3 regions of the Haloleucobacter albus genome follow, and region 3 is predicted to be linked to each of the others. Evidence: predicted binding sites of a transcription regulator. Region 3 holds the regulator's gene; each other region holds the start of a gene.
The links. Region 3 encodes HrcA, which represses chaperone genes, less so after heat shock. Its sites were predicted from a motif close to GTTAGCACTCNCNNNNNGNGAGTGCTAAC; they were not measured.
Positions count from the first base shown of each region.

Region 1: groES (co-chaperone GroES) is a predicted target of HrcA. The motif match lies at 2,439-2,467, and genes of this name have one in related genera.
Region 2: groES (co-chaperone GroES) is a predicted target of HrcA. The motif match lies at 3,354-3,382, and genes of this name have one in related genera.

Region 1 covers NZ_JBQWAS010000019.1:113,358-118,569, reverse strand. The annotation lists gene queA (tRNA preQ1(34) S-adenosylmethionine ribosyltransferase-isomerase QueA) at 1-914, opposite strand, end outside; gene ACT6QH_RS03895 (exopolysaccharide biosynthesis protein) at 956-1,561, opposite strand; gene ACT6QH_RS03890 (usg protein) at 1,809-2,105, opposite strand; gene groES (co-chaperone GroES) at 2,580-2,864, shown strand; gene groL (chaperonin GroEL) at 2,973-4,628, shown strand; gene rnr (ribonuclease R) at 5,122-5,212, shown strand, end outside.
Region 2 covers NZ_JBQWAS010000023.1:132,704-137,915, reverse strand. The annotation lists gene ACT6QH_RS07180 (SulP family inorganic anion transporter) at 1-905, opposite strand, end outside; sul1 at 1,042-1,097, opposite strand; gene groL (chaperonin GroEL) at 1,313-2,959, opposite strand; gene groES (co-chaperone GroES) at 3,022-3,309, opposite strand; gene ACT6QH_RS07165 (hypothetical protein) at 3,675-4,178, shown strand; gene lepA (translation elongation factor 4) at 4,371-5,212, opposite strand, start outside.
Region 3 covers NZ_JBQWAS010000028.1:139,376-144,587, reverse strand. The annotation lists gene ACT6QH_RS10635 (PHA/PHB synthase family protein) at 1-1,146, shown strand, start outside; gene ACT6QH_RS10630 (zinc-dependent alcohol dehydrogenase family protein) at 1,204-2,187, opposite strand; gene hrcA (heat-inducible transcriptional repressor HrcA) at 2,232-3,329, opposite strand; gene rph (ribonuclease PH) at 3,495-4,208, shown strand; gene rdgB (RdgB/HAM1 family non-canonical purine NTP pyrophosphatase) at 4,208-4,843, shown strand; gene ACT6QH_RS10610 (sulfotransferase family 2 domain-containing protein) at 4,957-5,212, shown strand, end outside.

The DNA.
Region 1 (5,212 bases), on a different contig from region 3:
ATCATCGCATCCACGGCCCGAAAGCGATAACCGGGCGTGATGAAGATATCCGTTTCACCCAGAAAGGGGTGAATGAGCCCCTCTTCATCTGCGGCACTCTCGATCAGGCGCGTGGGCGTGGAACCAACCGTGAAGATACGTCCGCCACATGCCTTTGCGGCATTCAGCCGGGCGGCGGCGTCTTCCGTTACCTCCCCCCATTCGGCATGCATGGCATGGCCGGCCGTATCTTCCGCCTTGACCGGCAGGAAGGTGCCCGGCCCCACATGCAAGGTCACGCGCACCACCTCCACGCCCTTGCCCTCCAGCGCGGCCATCAGGTTCGGCGTGAAATGCAGGCTGGCTGTGGGGGCCGCGACAGACCCATCCACCGCTGCGAAAAGGGTCTGATAATCGGTACGATCCTTTGCATCCTCAGCCCGGCGCGCGGCGATATAGGGCGGGATGGGCATATGGCCGACGCCGGCAATGGCCGCATCCAGATCCGCCCCGGCAAGGGCGAATGCCAGATCGACTTCCGCCTCCCGCTTGGCTTGCACCGTGGCTTCCAGCACCACGCCTCCAGCCCCTTCAAAACGAATGACATCGCCAGGCCGCAAGCGCTTGGCCGGCTTGGCGAAGGCTGTCCAGCTCCGTCCATCCCGACGCCTTACCAGCGTGGCTTCAATGCGCACGTCGCTACCGCCCTCCCGGCTGCGGATTCCGACGAGAGCTGCGGGAATGACACGCGTGTCATTCACCACCAGCACATCCCCCGCCTTCAGATAATGCGGCAGATCCCCCACATGTGCATCTTCCCGCTCCGGGCTCGCACCCGGACGCACCACCAGCAGACGGGCGGCCTCTCGCGGCTCCATGGGCCGCAGGGCAATCTGCTCGGGAGGCAGTTCGAAATCAAAGGCATCAACACGCATGGGTCCAACAATCGGCGCAAATACAGAAACAGTACAGATATTCAGAGAATGGCGATGGCGCCCCGCCACAACGCCCATGCCATAAGCCCCAGAACGACAAGGGCCAGCGCGGTAACCGCATAACCAATGGCGATAATCACGCCATCACGCTCCACCAGCCCAAGCCCCAGCACGCACACAGCAATGCCCGGCGGAATGTTTCCGAAGATGGGGATAGGCAGAAACGCCAGCACCAGCCCCAGCACAACCACCAGCACACCCACTCCCCGCCGCCCTGCGGCTCCGGAAACCTGCGGAAGACGCGGCCGGGACCAGTTCTCGAAGCGCTCGATATAGGGCCGCGAGGTATTCACGATCTTTTCCAGGACAGAACGTGAAAAGGTGCGCCGGGATATGATCTCCGGCAGCCACACTTCCTGCCGGCCCAACGCCATCTGCAAGCCGATGAGCGCAAGAATGATACCGCAAATCACCGGAAGGCCTGGCGGCATGGGAATGCAGTTGGGAATGCCGAAAATCAGCAGAAGGATGCCAAAGGCACGGTTGCGCAGCGCATTCACCAGATCACCAACCGCCACCTTGTCCCCCTCCGTGGCGACGAGGACAGCAGCGAGCAATTCAGATGTGCGGGGTGTGCGGTGGTCCAAAACGGCCTCGTGGGCGAATGATGACCTTCCTCAAGGTCACCCCCTAATAACACCGGAAAAGCGGCAGCGTCAGGGCTTATATTAAGGAAGTGCGCCCACGTCCATGCACATGCGGAACATATCGTCCGAACAATCTGGCCCGAAGCATGATAGCAACATGCGCGCCCGTCCGGCCTGCAACCTGCGGGCGTTTCCAGGCACGCATGCGCCATGATCATTCATGCAGAGCCCGCACCGCTGCTCGCCTTCAATGCAGCGTGTACAAGCCGTCCACAGCGCGCATTTCAGCGGGCTTGATGAGCCCGCAATGCGCCACCCGCACCGAATGCAACCGCCCTTCAATCTCCCTGGTCCAGAAGCTGAGGAACTTGTTCAGCTCTGGAAATTCCGGGCATTTGTCATAGTCCTGCCAGAGATAGCTCTGCAACAGAGAGGGGTGATCCGGCAGATGATAGAGAATTTCTGCCGTGGCCAGCACAAAGCCTTCCCACTGCCGGGCAAAATCACGCGAAACCGTCTCTCGCGGCGGAACGATTGATGCCATGGTGACACCTCCATCTCTGGCTAAGCTAATATTTGACCTCTCACATCGGGCAAAACGGTTCTTTTCACGCACCTCGGGAACACATGCAGATCTTGCTTGCTCCGCATGATGACTTCAGGGAAAAGCCCTGAGGCTTGCCCCGAGGCTCACGGCCAGTATCCGCACAACCACTCCGCGGCGCCAAGCCTGAAAAATGTGTTTCCATTGCAAAAACAAAGAGCTGTCAGCCATACGAGCAGACTGCTGACAAAATCCGCCGCATCTGAATTTCAGGATTTACGGCCCTGAACCATGGCTTCCGATTGCTTTCGCCAAGCGCCTTTACGGCGGCTTTTTGGCACTCGAGAGCAAAGAGTGCCAAAAAAATCATGGCAGCCCCTTGCAGGCTGCGGGGCTGGCTCCTAGATCGGCCCTAAGCCGGGTTTTACAGCCCGGTGCCTCGAAAATCAGCAAAGCAACTGGAGATTTTCCCCGATGGGTTTCCGTCCTCTGCATGATCGCGTTGTCGTCAAGCGCCTCGACGCTGAGCAGAAGTCCGCCGGCGGTATCATTATTCCCGATACCGCGAAGGAAAAGCCCCAGCAGGGCGAAGTCGTTTCCGTGGGTCCCGGCGCGCGCAACGAAAAGGGCGAACTCGTGGCCCTTGACGTGAAGGCTGGCGACAAGGTGCTGTTCGGCAAATGGTCCGGCACCGAAGTGAAGATTGACGGGCAGGATCTGCTCATCATGAAGGAAAGCGACATCCTCGGCGTGCTCTGAGGCTCAGCTCTTCAAGCACAATTCCCCGGCCTGACGGCCACCTGCCCCTCCGCACGATGGCGGAATGGGGCATGACCCAGACATTTATGCTTTCAAGGAGCAAGGCACATGGCTGCCAAGGACGTGAAATTCTCCGTTGAAGCCCGCGACAAGGTTCTGCGTGGCGTCGACATCCTCGCCAACGCCGTGAAGGTGACGCTCGGCCCCAAGGGTCGCAACGTGGTTCTGGAGCGCTCTTTCGGCGCGCCGCGCATCACCAAGGACGGCGTGTCCGTGGCGAAGGAAATCGAGCTGGAAGATCGCTTCGAGAATCTCGGCGCCCAGCTCGTGCGTGAAGTGGCCTCCAAGACCAATGATCTGGCTGGCGACGGCACCACCACCGCCACTGTTCTGGCGCAGGCCATCGTGAAGGAAGGCGCCAAGGCGGTTGCCGCCGGCATGAACCCGATGGATCTGAAGCGCGGCATCGATATCGCCGTGGATCTCGTGGTGAAGGATCTGGCCGCCAAGTCCAAGAAGATCACCTCCAATGAGGAGATCGCGCAGGTTGGCACCATCTCCGCCAATGGCGACGTTGAAGTCGGCAGCTTCCTTGCCGAAGCCATGCAGAAGGTTGGCAACGAGGGTGTCATCACCGTCGAGGAAGCCAAGACCGCCGAGACCGAGCTGGATGTCGTGGAAGGCATGCAGTTCGACCGTGGCTATCTCTCCCCCTACTTCGTCACCAACTCCGAAAAGATGCGGGTTGAGTTCGAAGATCCCTACATTCTCATCAATGAGAAGAAGCTCGGCAATTTGCAGGAGATCCTGCCGCTGCTCGAGGCTGTGGTGCAGTCCGGCAAGCCGCTGCTCATCATTGCTGAAGATGTGGAAGGCGAGGCTCTGGCCACGCTGGTGGTCAACAAGCTGCGTGGTGGCCTGAAGGTTGCGGCCGTGAAGGCCCCCGGCTTTGGTGATCGTCGCAAGGCCATGTTGCAGGATATCGCCATCCTTACCGGCGGCCAGGTCATCTCCGAAGACCTCGGCATCAAGCTGGAAGGCGTCACGCTGGACCAGCTCGGCCGCGCCAAGAAGGTGGTGATCGAGAAGGAAGACACCACCATCGTTGACGGTGTTGGCTCCAAGGAAGAGATCAACGCCCGCGTGGCCCAGATCAAGGCGCAGATCGAGGAAACCTCCTCTGATTATGACCGCGAGAAGCTTCAGGAGCGTCTCGCCAAGCTCGCCGGCGGTGTGGCTGTCGTGCGCGTTGGTGGTGCAACCGAAGTCGAAGTGAAGGAAAAGAAGGATCGCGTGGACGATGCCCTGAACGCCACCCGCGCTGCGGTGGAAGAAGGCATTGTGCCCGGCGGCGGTACCGCCCTGCTGCGCGCCCTGAAGGTTCTGGAAGCTGTCGAAGTCGCGAATGCCGACCAGAAGACCGGCGTCGAGATCGTGCGCCGCGCGCTTCAGGCTCCGGCCCGCCAGATCGCCTCCAACGCAGGTGATGACGGTTCGCTCGTGGTCGGCAAGGTGCTGGAAGCAGCTGAATATGACTTCGGCTACAACGCCCAGACCGGCGAGTTCGTGGACATGATCAAGGCTGGCGTGCTTGATCCCACCAAGGTGGTGCGCACCGCCCTTCAGGACGCGGCTTCCGTGGCTGGCCTGCTCATCACCACAGAAGCTCTGGTCGCAGAACTGCCCAAGGCTGAAGGCGCTGCTGCGCCGGCCATGCCCGGCGGCATGGGTGGTATGGGCGGCATGGGTGGCATGGGCTTCTGAGCCCGGCCCGAATACCGCGCCACAGGGCACGCTCCATACAGGGCACAGCCTGAGGCCCGAACTCAAGACCCTGACGGCCGGACCTCGTGTCCGGCCGTTTTCATGTCGGCCAGGAACAAAACATGCGGAGGCGGCTCCGCCGTGTTTTTGCCACTCTGCCGTGATTATTGAACGGATCAGAAGGGTGGCAAATCTGCCCTCAACCTTCTCCCTCTCCAGAGGCGCACCCTTTATTCCTGCGCCGGCCTGAGGGACTTTCCCATCTTTTGACCGGAAAAACCCGTCCTGCGCTCGCATTTCCGCGCGGCGGGCTTATGCTCCTGTCACGCTCTTCCATTGGAAAACAGAAATAGTGCCGAAACGCCCCACCAAGCGCCCCATCAAACCCACATCTGCTCGCCCGGCCCGCAGCCGCGCGGCCCGCAAGCGCACGGCCGCAGAATTCGATCAGGTGCAGAAGGCGCTTGTCATCGCCCCCCATGCCACGGGCGAAATGCCAACCAAGAAACAGATCCTGTCCTTCATTGCCGCCAATGGCGGTGATGTCGGCAAACGCGAAATTGCCCGTGCCTTTGGCCTTTCCG
Region 2 (5,212 bases), on a different contig from region 3:
GACGAGACATTGATGACCGATTGGCCAATCATGGCGCAACCGCCCATACCACCAATCAGCGCCGAAGCCATATTGCCTGCACCCTGACCGATACATTCCTGGCTCTTGTTGCCCATGGTGTCAGTCATGTCGTCCACGATCTGCGATGTCAGCAGCGATTCCAACAACCCGACAGCCGCCAGCGTGACCGAATAGGGAAAGATGATCTGCAATGTTTCCAGCGTGAGCGGCACTTGCGGCAGGTGCAGAATGGGCAGGCTGGATGGCAATTCGCCCAGATCTCCCACCGTGCGCAAATCCATGCCGGTGTACCAGGCAAACAGTGTCAACACTGCAATGGCGACCAAAGGCGAAGGCACCGCCTTGGTCAGCAGCGGAAACAGGTAAATGATGGCCAGTCCCGCCGCGACCATGCCATAGGTGGCCATGGGCACGCCAATCAGTTCCGGCAACTGGGCCATGAAGATGAGGATGGCCAGCGCATTCACGAACCCGGTGATGACCGAGCGGGAAACAAAGCGCATGATGCGCCCCAGCCGCAAAAAGCCCGCCCCCATCTGAAGCAGCCCCATGAGGATGGTCGCCGCGAACAGATATTCCAGGCCATGATCGCGCACCAGGCTCACCATCACCACAGCGGTGGCGGCGGTGGCAGCCGAAATCATGCCGGGCCTGCCCCCCAGAAATGCGGAAACACAGGCAATGGCGAAGGAGGCATAAAGCCCTACCTTCGGGTCCACCCCGGCAATCAGGCTAAAGCCGATCGCTTCCGGGATGAGCGCGAAGGCGACGAGAATACCGGCAAGAATATCCCGCCGGATATTGCCAAACCACTGGTGCGAATAGCTGCGCAGCCCGTGGGAATGCGAAGCGGGCTGCTCCGTATGAGAAGATGTTGAAGTCATGGAAAGAACGTCACGTTCAAGGCACAGACACGCCCGGAGCCCGATACCCTGATGACAGGCATTGGCACAGAACATAGCCACCCATGCTGCGGTAACCGGAAAGGCCAACCGCAAGGCTGAGGGCACAGGGCGTGAGAGTTGTCCGGCGGGTCGGCGGCCGGAAGAGCCACCCGGACTTTCACCGGGTCCTGACGATTGAGGCTGTGTTAACCGCACTTGCGCGGCAACGCAACAGAGCCGTGCGATCTGAAAGCCTTGCTCCCCCCACGCCCATCTTGGGCAAAGCCCCTGCCCCCTGCCCCCTGCCCCCTGCGGAGTTCGCATGAAAAAGGCGCAGCCCTTGCGGACTGCGCCTTATTTTCAGTGCACCGGAGCCGGACAGCCGGCCCCGGAGAATGTCACAGACCTCAGAAGTCCATGCCACCCATACCACCCATGCCGCCGCCGGGCATGGCGGGCATGCCCGCATCCTTCTTCGGCAGTTCGGCCACCAGAGCTTCGGTGGTCACGATCAGGGCCGCGATGGAGGCCGCATCCTGCAGCGCGGTGCGCACGACCTTGGCCGGGTCCACGATGCCGGTGGCGATCATGTCGACATATTCTTCGGACTGCGCATTGAAGCCGAAGTTCGCGTCGTTGTTCTCGAGAACCTTGCCCACCACGATGGAGCCTTCCACGCCGGCATTCTCAGCGATCTGGCGGATGGGGGCCTCAAGGGCGCGCAGCACGATCTTCAGACCGGCGGCGATGTCGGGATTGTCGGAAGACAAGCCTTCGACAGCCTTCTTGGCGCGCAGCAGGGCCACGCCACCACCGGGCACGATGCCTTCTTCCACCGCAGCGCGGGTGGCGTTCAGGGCGTCGTCCACGCGATCCTTCTTTTCCTTCACTTCCACTTCGGTGGAACCACCGACGCGGATCACCGCAACGCCGCCAGCCAGCTTGGCCAGACGTTCCTGGAGCTTCTCGCGGTCATAGTCGGAAGAGGTGGTCTCGATCTGCGCCTTGATCTGCGCCACACGGGCCTCGATCTCGGACTTCTCGCCCACGCCGTCGACAATGGTGGTCTTTTCCTTCTCGAGGATGACCTTCTTGGCGCGGCCCAGATCGTTCAGGCTGACATTCTCGAGCTTGATGCCGAGATCCTCGGAGATGACCTGGCCGCCGGTGAGGATGGCGATATCCTCCAGCATAGCCTTGCGACGGTCACCGAAGCCGGGAGCCTTCACGGCCGCAACCTTCAGACCGCCACGCAGCTTGTTGACCACCAGCGTGGCCAGAGCCTCGCCTTCCACGTCTTCAGCGATGATGACCAGCGGCTTGCCGGACTGCACGACAGCCTCAAGCACCGGCAGGATCGGCTGAAGGCCGGAGAGCTTCTTCTCGAAAATGAGAATGTAGGGCTCTTCCATGTCGGCGATCATCTTCTCCGCATTCGTCACGAAATACGGGGAGAGATAGCCACGGTCGAACTGCATGCCTTCCACGACATCCAGCTCGGTCTCGGCGGTCTTGGCTTCCTCGACGGTGATGACACCCTCATTGCCGACCTTCTGCATCGCGCCGGCGATCATCTCGCCGATGGCGGCATCACCGTTCGCGGAGATGGTGCCGACCTGGGCGACTTCCGAAGAGGCGGAAACCTTCTTGGCGCGGCCCTGCACGTCGGCGATGGCAGCGGCAACGGCCATGTCGATGCCGCGCTTCAGATCCATCGGGTTCATGCCGGCGGCAACCGACTTGGCACCTTCCTTCACGATGGCCTGGGCCAGAACGGTAGCAGTGGTGGTGCCGTCGCCAGCCAGATCATTGGTCTTGGACGCGACTTCGCGCACGAGCTGGGCGCCGAGATTCTCGAACTTGTCCTCAAGCTCGATTTCCTTCGCCACGGACACGCCGTCCTTGGTGATGCGCGGAGCGCCGAAGGACTTCTCAATCACCACATTACGACCCTTGGGGCCGAGGGTGACCTTCACGGCATTGGCGAGAATATCCACGCCACGCAGCAGCTTTTCGCGGGCGTCGGCAGAAAACTTGACGTCTTTGGCAGCCATATCGGCCTCCTGAAACTAGAAAAAGATCATGACCGGCCCATCCGGGCCGACATTCCAGCGTGTCAGCCGACGACGCCCAGAATGTCGCTCTCCTTCATGATGAGCAGGTCCTGGCCGTCGATCTTCACCTCGGTGCCGGACCACTTGCCGAACAGCACCTTGTCGCCCGCCTTCACATCGAGGGGCACCAGCTTGCCGGCTTCGTCACGCGCGCCGGGACCGACAGCGATCACCTCGCCCTCCTGGGGCTTTTCCTTGGCGGTGTCGGGGATGATGATGCCGCCGGCGGTCTTCTGCTCGGCCTCGATACGCTTCACAACCACGCGGTCATGCAGGGGACGGAAGGACATGGTCAATTCCTCTCGAAACTGGGAAACGGGCCTTGCGGCCCGCAGCTGGCACTCTCGTTGGCCGAGTGCCAGGCTCAGGGTCGAGATAGGCAGCGCCCCCCTTTCCGTCAAGGCGGGGGGAACAGGAAAATACGCTCCTGCCCCCCATCTTTTTTTCTCGACATACGGTTGCTGCCACACTGTTGCAGATACGAAGCGGTAACTCCCGTCGCGCTATGGTAAAGACAGACAACAGCCACGGATCTACTCGCTTGGGCGAGCTTTTATCGACGCCGTGGCCTGAAGGCTTTATGGTTCTGCGAATGGGTGGCGCATGTCCCCCCACCGCAGCGGAAAACGAGATGGCGGAGGCCTCGGGGTAACTCATGAATCTGATGCTTGCATGGTTGAACGCGCGCAGTGAACGCCGCTCCGGCCTGGCCACAGGTGCGATGATCGGCGCGATGGGCCTCACTCTCGCCGCGTGCAGCACCACGCCGTCAGAGCCCCCGCCTCCGGCCCGGCCGGTCTTCACCAGCCCCATTTCGGCAGATCAGCTGGTAGGTAAATGGGGCCTTGCCGCCTATCATCGCCCGCAGGACGCCGCCCGCACGGAGAAGCAGGCTCGCGCCCAGTGCTCCAACCCCTATGTCATCACCAATGGCACCAGCGGCGGTGTGCTGATGTATCTGGCTGATGACAACAAGCTCTCCGAGCTTGTCTCCAAGGCCAATGGCGGGCCCACCTTCCTCGGCCTGCCCACGGAACCCGCCGGTGCCCAGAGAGACCGCCAGGTGGTGCGCTTCGATGGCAATGTGATGGTGCTGAAATGGGTGGATCCGGAAGTCTCCGGCCGCTACGGCACCATGATTTATGTGCGCTGCCCCTGAGGCTGCCAGACAGCCCCCTGCCGGCTGCCCCTGATTTTCGATGCCCCATACGCACCGCTGTCGCGTATGGGGCATTTTCATATGTACACAAGCCCGATACACGGCACGAAAAAAGCCGGAGGAAAGATCTCCCCTCCGGCTCATGTTTTTCAAACCTGAGAGCACCTGCATCCAGACAGGAGCGGCAACATCTCAGTCATCCATCTTCAGGGCGGCGATGAAGGCTTCCTGAGGAATCTCCACCTTGCCGAACTGGCGCATCTTCTTCTTGCCCTCTTTCTGCTTCTCCAGCAGCTTGCGCTTGCGGCTGACATCGCCGCCATAGCATTTGGCGGTCACATCCTTGCGCAAGGCGCGGATGGTCTCGCGGGCAATGATTTTCGCACCAATGGCCGCCTGCACCGGAATCTGGAACATGTGCTGCGGAATCAGCTCCTTCAGCTTTTCACACATCACACGACCGCGCGCTTCGGCGCGGGTGCGGTGCACCAGCATGGAGAGAGCATCCACCGGCTCAGCATTCACCAGCAGCGACATCTTCACCAGATCGCCGGGGCGATATTCGGTGATCTGGTAATCAAACGAGGCATAACCCTTGGAGATGGATTTCAGCCGATCATAGAAATCGAACACCACCTCGTTCAGCGGCAGATCATAGGTCACCATGGCGCGTGCGCCGACATAGGTGAGCTCAATCTGGTTGCCGCGCCGGTCCTGACACAGCTTGAGCACGGCGCCGAGATACTCATCCGGCGTCATGATAGTGGCGCGGATCCACGGCTCGCGGATTTCCTCGATTTTCACCACATCCGGCATATCGGCCGGATTGTGCAGCTCAATCACGGAGCCATCCGTCATCCCGATTTCATAGATGACCGAAGGTGCAGTGGCGATCAGGTCGAGATTGAACTCGCGCTCCAGCCGCTCCTGGATGATTTCCAGATGCAACAGGCCGAGAAAGCCGCAGCGGAAGCCGAAGCCCAGCGCCGCCGAGGTTTCCATCTCGAAGGAGAAGCTGGCATCGTTCAACCGCA
Region 3 (5,212 bases):
GGGCGTGATGTGGCCGTGACACCTGGACAGGTGGTTTATCGCAACCGGCTGATCGAGCTGATCCAGTACAGCCCGCAGACCGATGATGTGGTGGCTGAGCCGGTGCTGATCGTGCCGGCCTGGATCATGAAATACTATATTCTGGATCTGTCTCCCCACAATTCGCTGGTGCGCTATCTGGTTTCCAGGGGGCACACGGTGTTCTGCATTTCCTGGCGCAATGTGGATGAGACAGATCGCGATCTGGGGCTGGATGATTACCGCACGCAGGGCGTAATGGCCGCTCTGGATGCCGTGAGCGCGATTGCACCGGGCTTCAAGATCCACGCCACCGGCTATTGTCTGGGCGGCACCATCCTGTCGATTACGGCGGCGGCCATGGCGCAGGCGGGCGATGACCGGCTGGCCTCCATCTCCCTGTTTGCTGCGCAGACCGATTTCACCGAGCCGGGAGAGCTTCAGCTCTTTGTCGATCCGGCCGAACTCTATCTGCTGGAAAGCATGATGTGGGATCAGGGCTATCTCACCGCCGGGCAGATGGCAGGGGCCTTCCAGATGCTGCGCTCCAATGATCTGGTGTGGTCGCGCATGGTGAAGGAGAATCTCATGGGTGAGCGCGCGCCCATGAATGATCTGATGGCCTGGAATGCCGATGCCACCCGCATGCCCTATCGGATGCATGCGGATTATTTGCGCAAGCTGTTCCTCAACAATGAGCTGGCGGCAGGGCGTTATGAAGTGAATGGACGGCCGATCTCCCTGCTCAATGTGCGCGCGCCGATCTTCGCCGTGGGCACGGAGCGGGACCATGTTGCGCCGTGGCGCTCCGTCTACAAAATCCACCAGCTTACCAGTTCGGAGATCACCTTCGTGCTCACATCCGGCGGCCACAATGCCGGCATTGTGAGCGAGCCGGGCCATCCGCGTCGACGCTATCGCATCCACACCACGCGGGCGCAGGAGCTGCATATGGGCGCTGAGCAGTGGGTGGAAGCCAATATCCCGCATGAGGGTTCGTGGTGGCCGGCATGGGAGGAATGGCTCACCGCGCATTCCTCGTCCGGGCGCTTCAGCCTGCCTCCCATGGGTGCGCCGGGCTATGAGCCGCTGTGCCCCGCGCCGGGCACTTACATCATGCAGCGCTGACAGGCTGAAAAGACAGGGGCGGGCCGGAAGGTCCGCCCTTTTGTGCTTGAGGGAGGCTCAGGGCACCAGAACGGCCGCACCCTGAAGTCGGCCATGGCGCAGATCATCCAGCGCCTCGTTGGCCTTGGCGAGCGGGTAGGGGGTGACATGGGGGGTGAGGCCCACCTGTGGAGCCAGCGCCAGAAACTCATGGGCGTCCTCACGCGTGAGGTTGGCCACCGAGAAAATCTTCCGCTCTTCCCACAGCCAGCGATAGGGAAAGGCGGGAATATCGCTCATATGAATGCCGCCACACACCACGCGCCCGCCCTTGCGCACGGCGCGCAGGGCCTGTGGCACCAGCTCACCCGCCGGGGCGAAGATGAGCGCCGCATCCAGTTCCACCGGGCAGGGTGCATCGGAAGGCCCGGCCCATGCCGCGCCCATGCTGCGGGCAAATGCCTGCGCGGCTTCATCGCCGGGGCGGGTGAAAGCATAGAATTCGCGCCCTTGCCAGCGCGCCACCTGCGCAATGATATGGGCCGCTGCGCCAAAGCCATAAAGCCCGATGCGCTTGCCGTCGCCAGCCATCTTCAGCGTGCGCCAGCCGATCAGCCCCGCACACAGCAGTGGCGCAAGGGCGGTATCCTCTCCCTCTTCTCCCATGGGATAGGTGAAGCTGGCGTCGGCAATGGTGTGGGTGGCGAAGCCGCCATCGCGGGTGCAGCCAGTGAACTCCGGCGTGTCGCAGAGATTTTCCTCATGCGCTGCGCAATAAGGGCAGGTGCCGCAGGCATGGCCCAGCCAGCCCACGCCCACACGCTCACCCATTTTCAGATGGGTGACACCCGCGCCCAGCTTGTCTACCCGGCCTACAATTTCATGGCCGGGCACGATGGGCAGGCGGGTTTCCGGCAATTCGCCATCCAGCACGTGAAGATCCGTGCGGCAGACCCCACAGGCCAGAACCCTGATGCGCACCTCGCCCGGTCCGGGTTCCGGCATGGGGCGATGCTCCATCTCCAGCCGGCCGCCGGGTTTGTTGAGAACCATCACATCCATGACGCATTCCTTTTGCTGGGGCAGACGGAAAATGAGAGGCTGGCTTAGCTGCCCTCGTCACCCGGCGCGCCCAGCACGCGAGAGACGATGCGGGCGGTGAAATCCACCATGGGCACGATCCGCCCGTAATTGAGCCTTGTGGGGCCGATGACGCCCAGAACCCCCAGCACGCGGCCCTGCCCGTCGCGATAGGGCGCAACAATGGTGGATGAGCCGGAAAGCGAGAACAGCCGGTTCTCCGAGCCGATGAAGATGCGCAGGGCCTGGCCTTCCTCCGCCCGGCCCAGCAGATCCACCACTTCGCTCTTGGCTTCCAGATCATCAAACAGCAGGCGGATGCGCTCCAGATCCTCCAGCGCATGCAGATCTTCCAGCAGCTTGGCCTGTCCGCGCACGATCAGCTTGCGCTCATGGGGCGCGCCATCCGACCAGGAGGCGAGGCCGGCCTCCACCACACGCGCGGTCAGCGAATCCAGATCGTTCTGCAATTCGGCTCGTAAATGTTCCATTTCGGCGCGGGCTTCCGCCAGGGTGCGGCCGCGAATATGGGCGTTGAGGAAATTGGTGGCTTCGGTCAGCGCCGCAGTCGGCAGGCCGGGAGGCAGGCTTAGAATACGGTTTTCCACCTGCCCGTCTTCCGAAACCAGAATGACCAGCGCCCGCCCCGGATCCAGCGGAACGAATTCCACATGGCGCAAGGCCGGGTCGGTCTTGGTAGCGGTCACCACGCCGGCTCCGCGGGTCAGGCCCGAAAGCAGGCTGGTGGCCTCCTTCAGCACGCCTTCCACCGTATTGGCGCGGGCGGCGGCGGCCATTTGCGCCTCGATGCTGGAGCGGTCGCTCTCATTCACATCGCCGATTTCCATCAACGCATCCACGAAGAAGCGTAGGCCCCTCTCCGTGGGCAGACGCCCGGCGCTGGTGTGTGGCGCATAGATGAGGCCGGCGGATTCCAGATCCGCCATCACATTGCGCACCGAGGCGGCGGAAAGCTGCATGGGCAGCAGGCGCGCCACATTGCGCGAACCCACCGGCTCTCCCGTGGCCAGATAGCTTTCCACGATCTGCCGGAAGATCTCGCGGGAGCGGGCATCAATCTGCGCCAGAGCGCCGGCCGTGGTGGAGAACAGCAGATCACGCATGGCGAGCCTTTCCGGTGACATCACCCCTATATGTGACATCACCCTTATATGTGTCGTCACCCTTAATATGTGTCGACTTGCACTCATGGCTTCAAGTTTCGTTGTGCTTGCGCCGCCATCCTCCTAAAAGGGGCGCCACACGGCTCAAGATGAATGAGGTTTCCCATGCGCCCCAGCAAGCGCGCCGCCAATGAAATGCGCGCAGTTTCCTTCGAGCGGGGCGTGATGCGCCACGCGGAAGGCTCCTGCCTCGTGAAATTCGGCGATACCCATGTGCTGGTTTCCGCCACGCTGGAAGAGCGCCTGCCGCCATGGTTGAAGGGCCAGGGCAAGGGCTGGGTCACGGCGGAATATTCCATGCTGCCGCGCGCCACCCATGACCGGACCCGCCGCGAATCGTCCGTCGGCAAGGTGTCCGGCCGCACGCAGGAAATCCAGCGCCTGATCGGCCGCTCCCTGCGCACCGCCACCGATCTCGTCGGTATGGGCGAAAAGCAGATCACGGTGGATTGTGATGTGTTGCAGGCCGATGGTGGCACCCGCACTGCGGCCATTACCGGGGCGTGGGTAGCCCTGCATGATTGCTTCGAGTGGATGTATTCGCGCTCCATGGTGCGCCAAAATCCGCTGAAGGATCATGTCGCTGCCGTCTCCTGCGGTATTTATGACGGCACGCCGGTGCTCGATCTGGATTATGCCGAGGATTCCACCGCCGAGACCGACGCCAATTTCGTGATGACCGGCTCTGGCGGCATTGTTGAAATTCAGGGCACGGCCGAGAAGACCCCCTTTACCCAGGATGAATTGCTCTCGCTTCTTGGTCTGGCGCGCGAAGGGGTGGACCATCTCGTGGCGCTTCAGAAACAGGCGCTCAAGTGATGGGTCGCATTCTCGAAGGCAAGGTGGTCATCGCCACCCATAATGCTGGCAAGCTGAAGGAAATGCGCGAGCTGCTCGCGCCTTATGGCATTGAGCTGGTGTCTGCTGCGGAACTGAACCTGCCCGAGCCGGAAGAGACCGAGAATACCTTTGCCGGCAATGCTCGCATCAAGGCGGAAGCGGCGGCGCGGGCGGCGCAGCTTCCTGCTTTCGCCGATGATTCCGGTCTTGCGGTGGAAGGTCTGGGCGGTGCGCCCGGCATTTTCAGCGCCCGTTGGGCCGGGCCGGAGAAGGATTTCGCCGCCGCCATGGCCAAGGTGCATCATGCGCTGGAGGCCACCGGCGCCAAAAGCGGGGCAGAGCGGGCGGCCCGCTTCGTCTCGGCCCTGTGCGTGGCCTGGCCGGATGGGCATGTGGAAGAGTTTCTTGGCGAGGTGAAGGGCGAGATCGTCTGGCCCCCGCGCGGCGAGAAGGGCTTCGGCTATGATCCGGTTTTTCAGCCGGAAGGCCACACCCGCACCTTTGGCGAAATGAACGCCGAGGAAAAGCACGGCTTGCCCCCGCTGGGCGAGGGGCTCTCCCATCGCGCCCGCGCTTTTCTGAAACTGGCTGAGGGCTGCCTGAAAAGCGCCTGAAAAAAGCCTGAAAAAAGCCTGAAATATACCATCCGCCCTTGGCGGGTGGTTTTCAGGTTGTGTGCTTTCTGCAACTATGTGCCGCCGGGTCAGTTACAATCAGGCGGGGGCGCATGATTTGCAGAAAGCGGAACATTATCTTTGTGCACATTCCCAAATGCGGGGGCACATCCATAGAAAATGCCTTGTGGCCGCATGAGGCGGACCGCACCGAGGCCAATCTCTGGATGGGTTTTGTGCGGCCCATGTACAACAAGTACCAGACCGGTGGCTTGCAGCATCTCACGGCGCAGCAGATCCGCACCGAGGTGGGGTCTCAGCTTTTCGAAACCTGTTTCCGCTTCGCAATTGTGCGCCATCCGCTGGCGC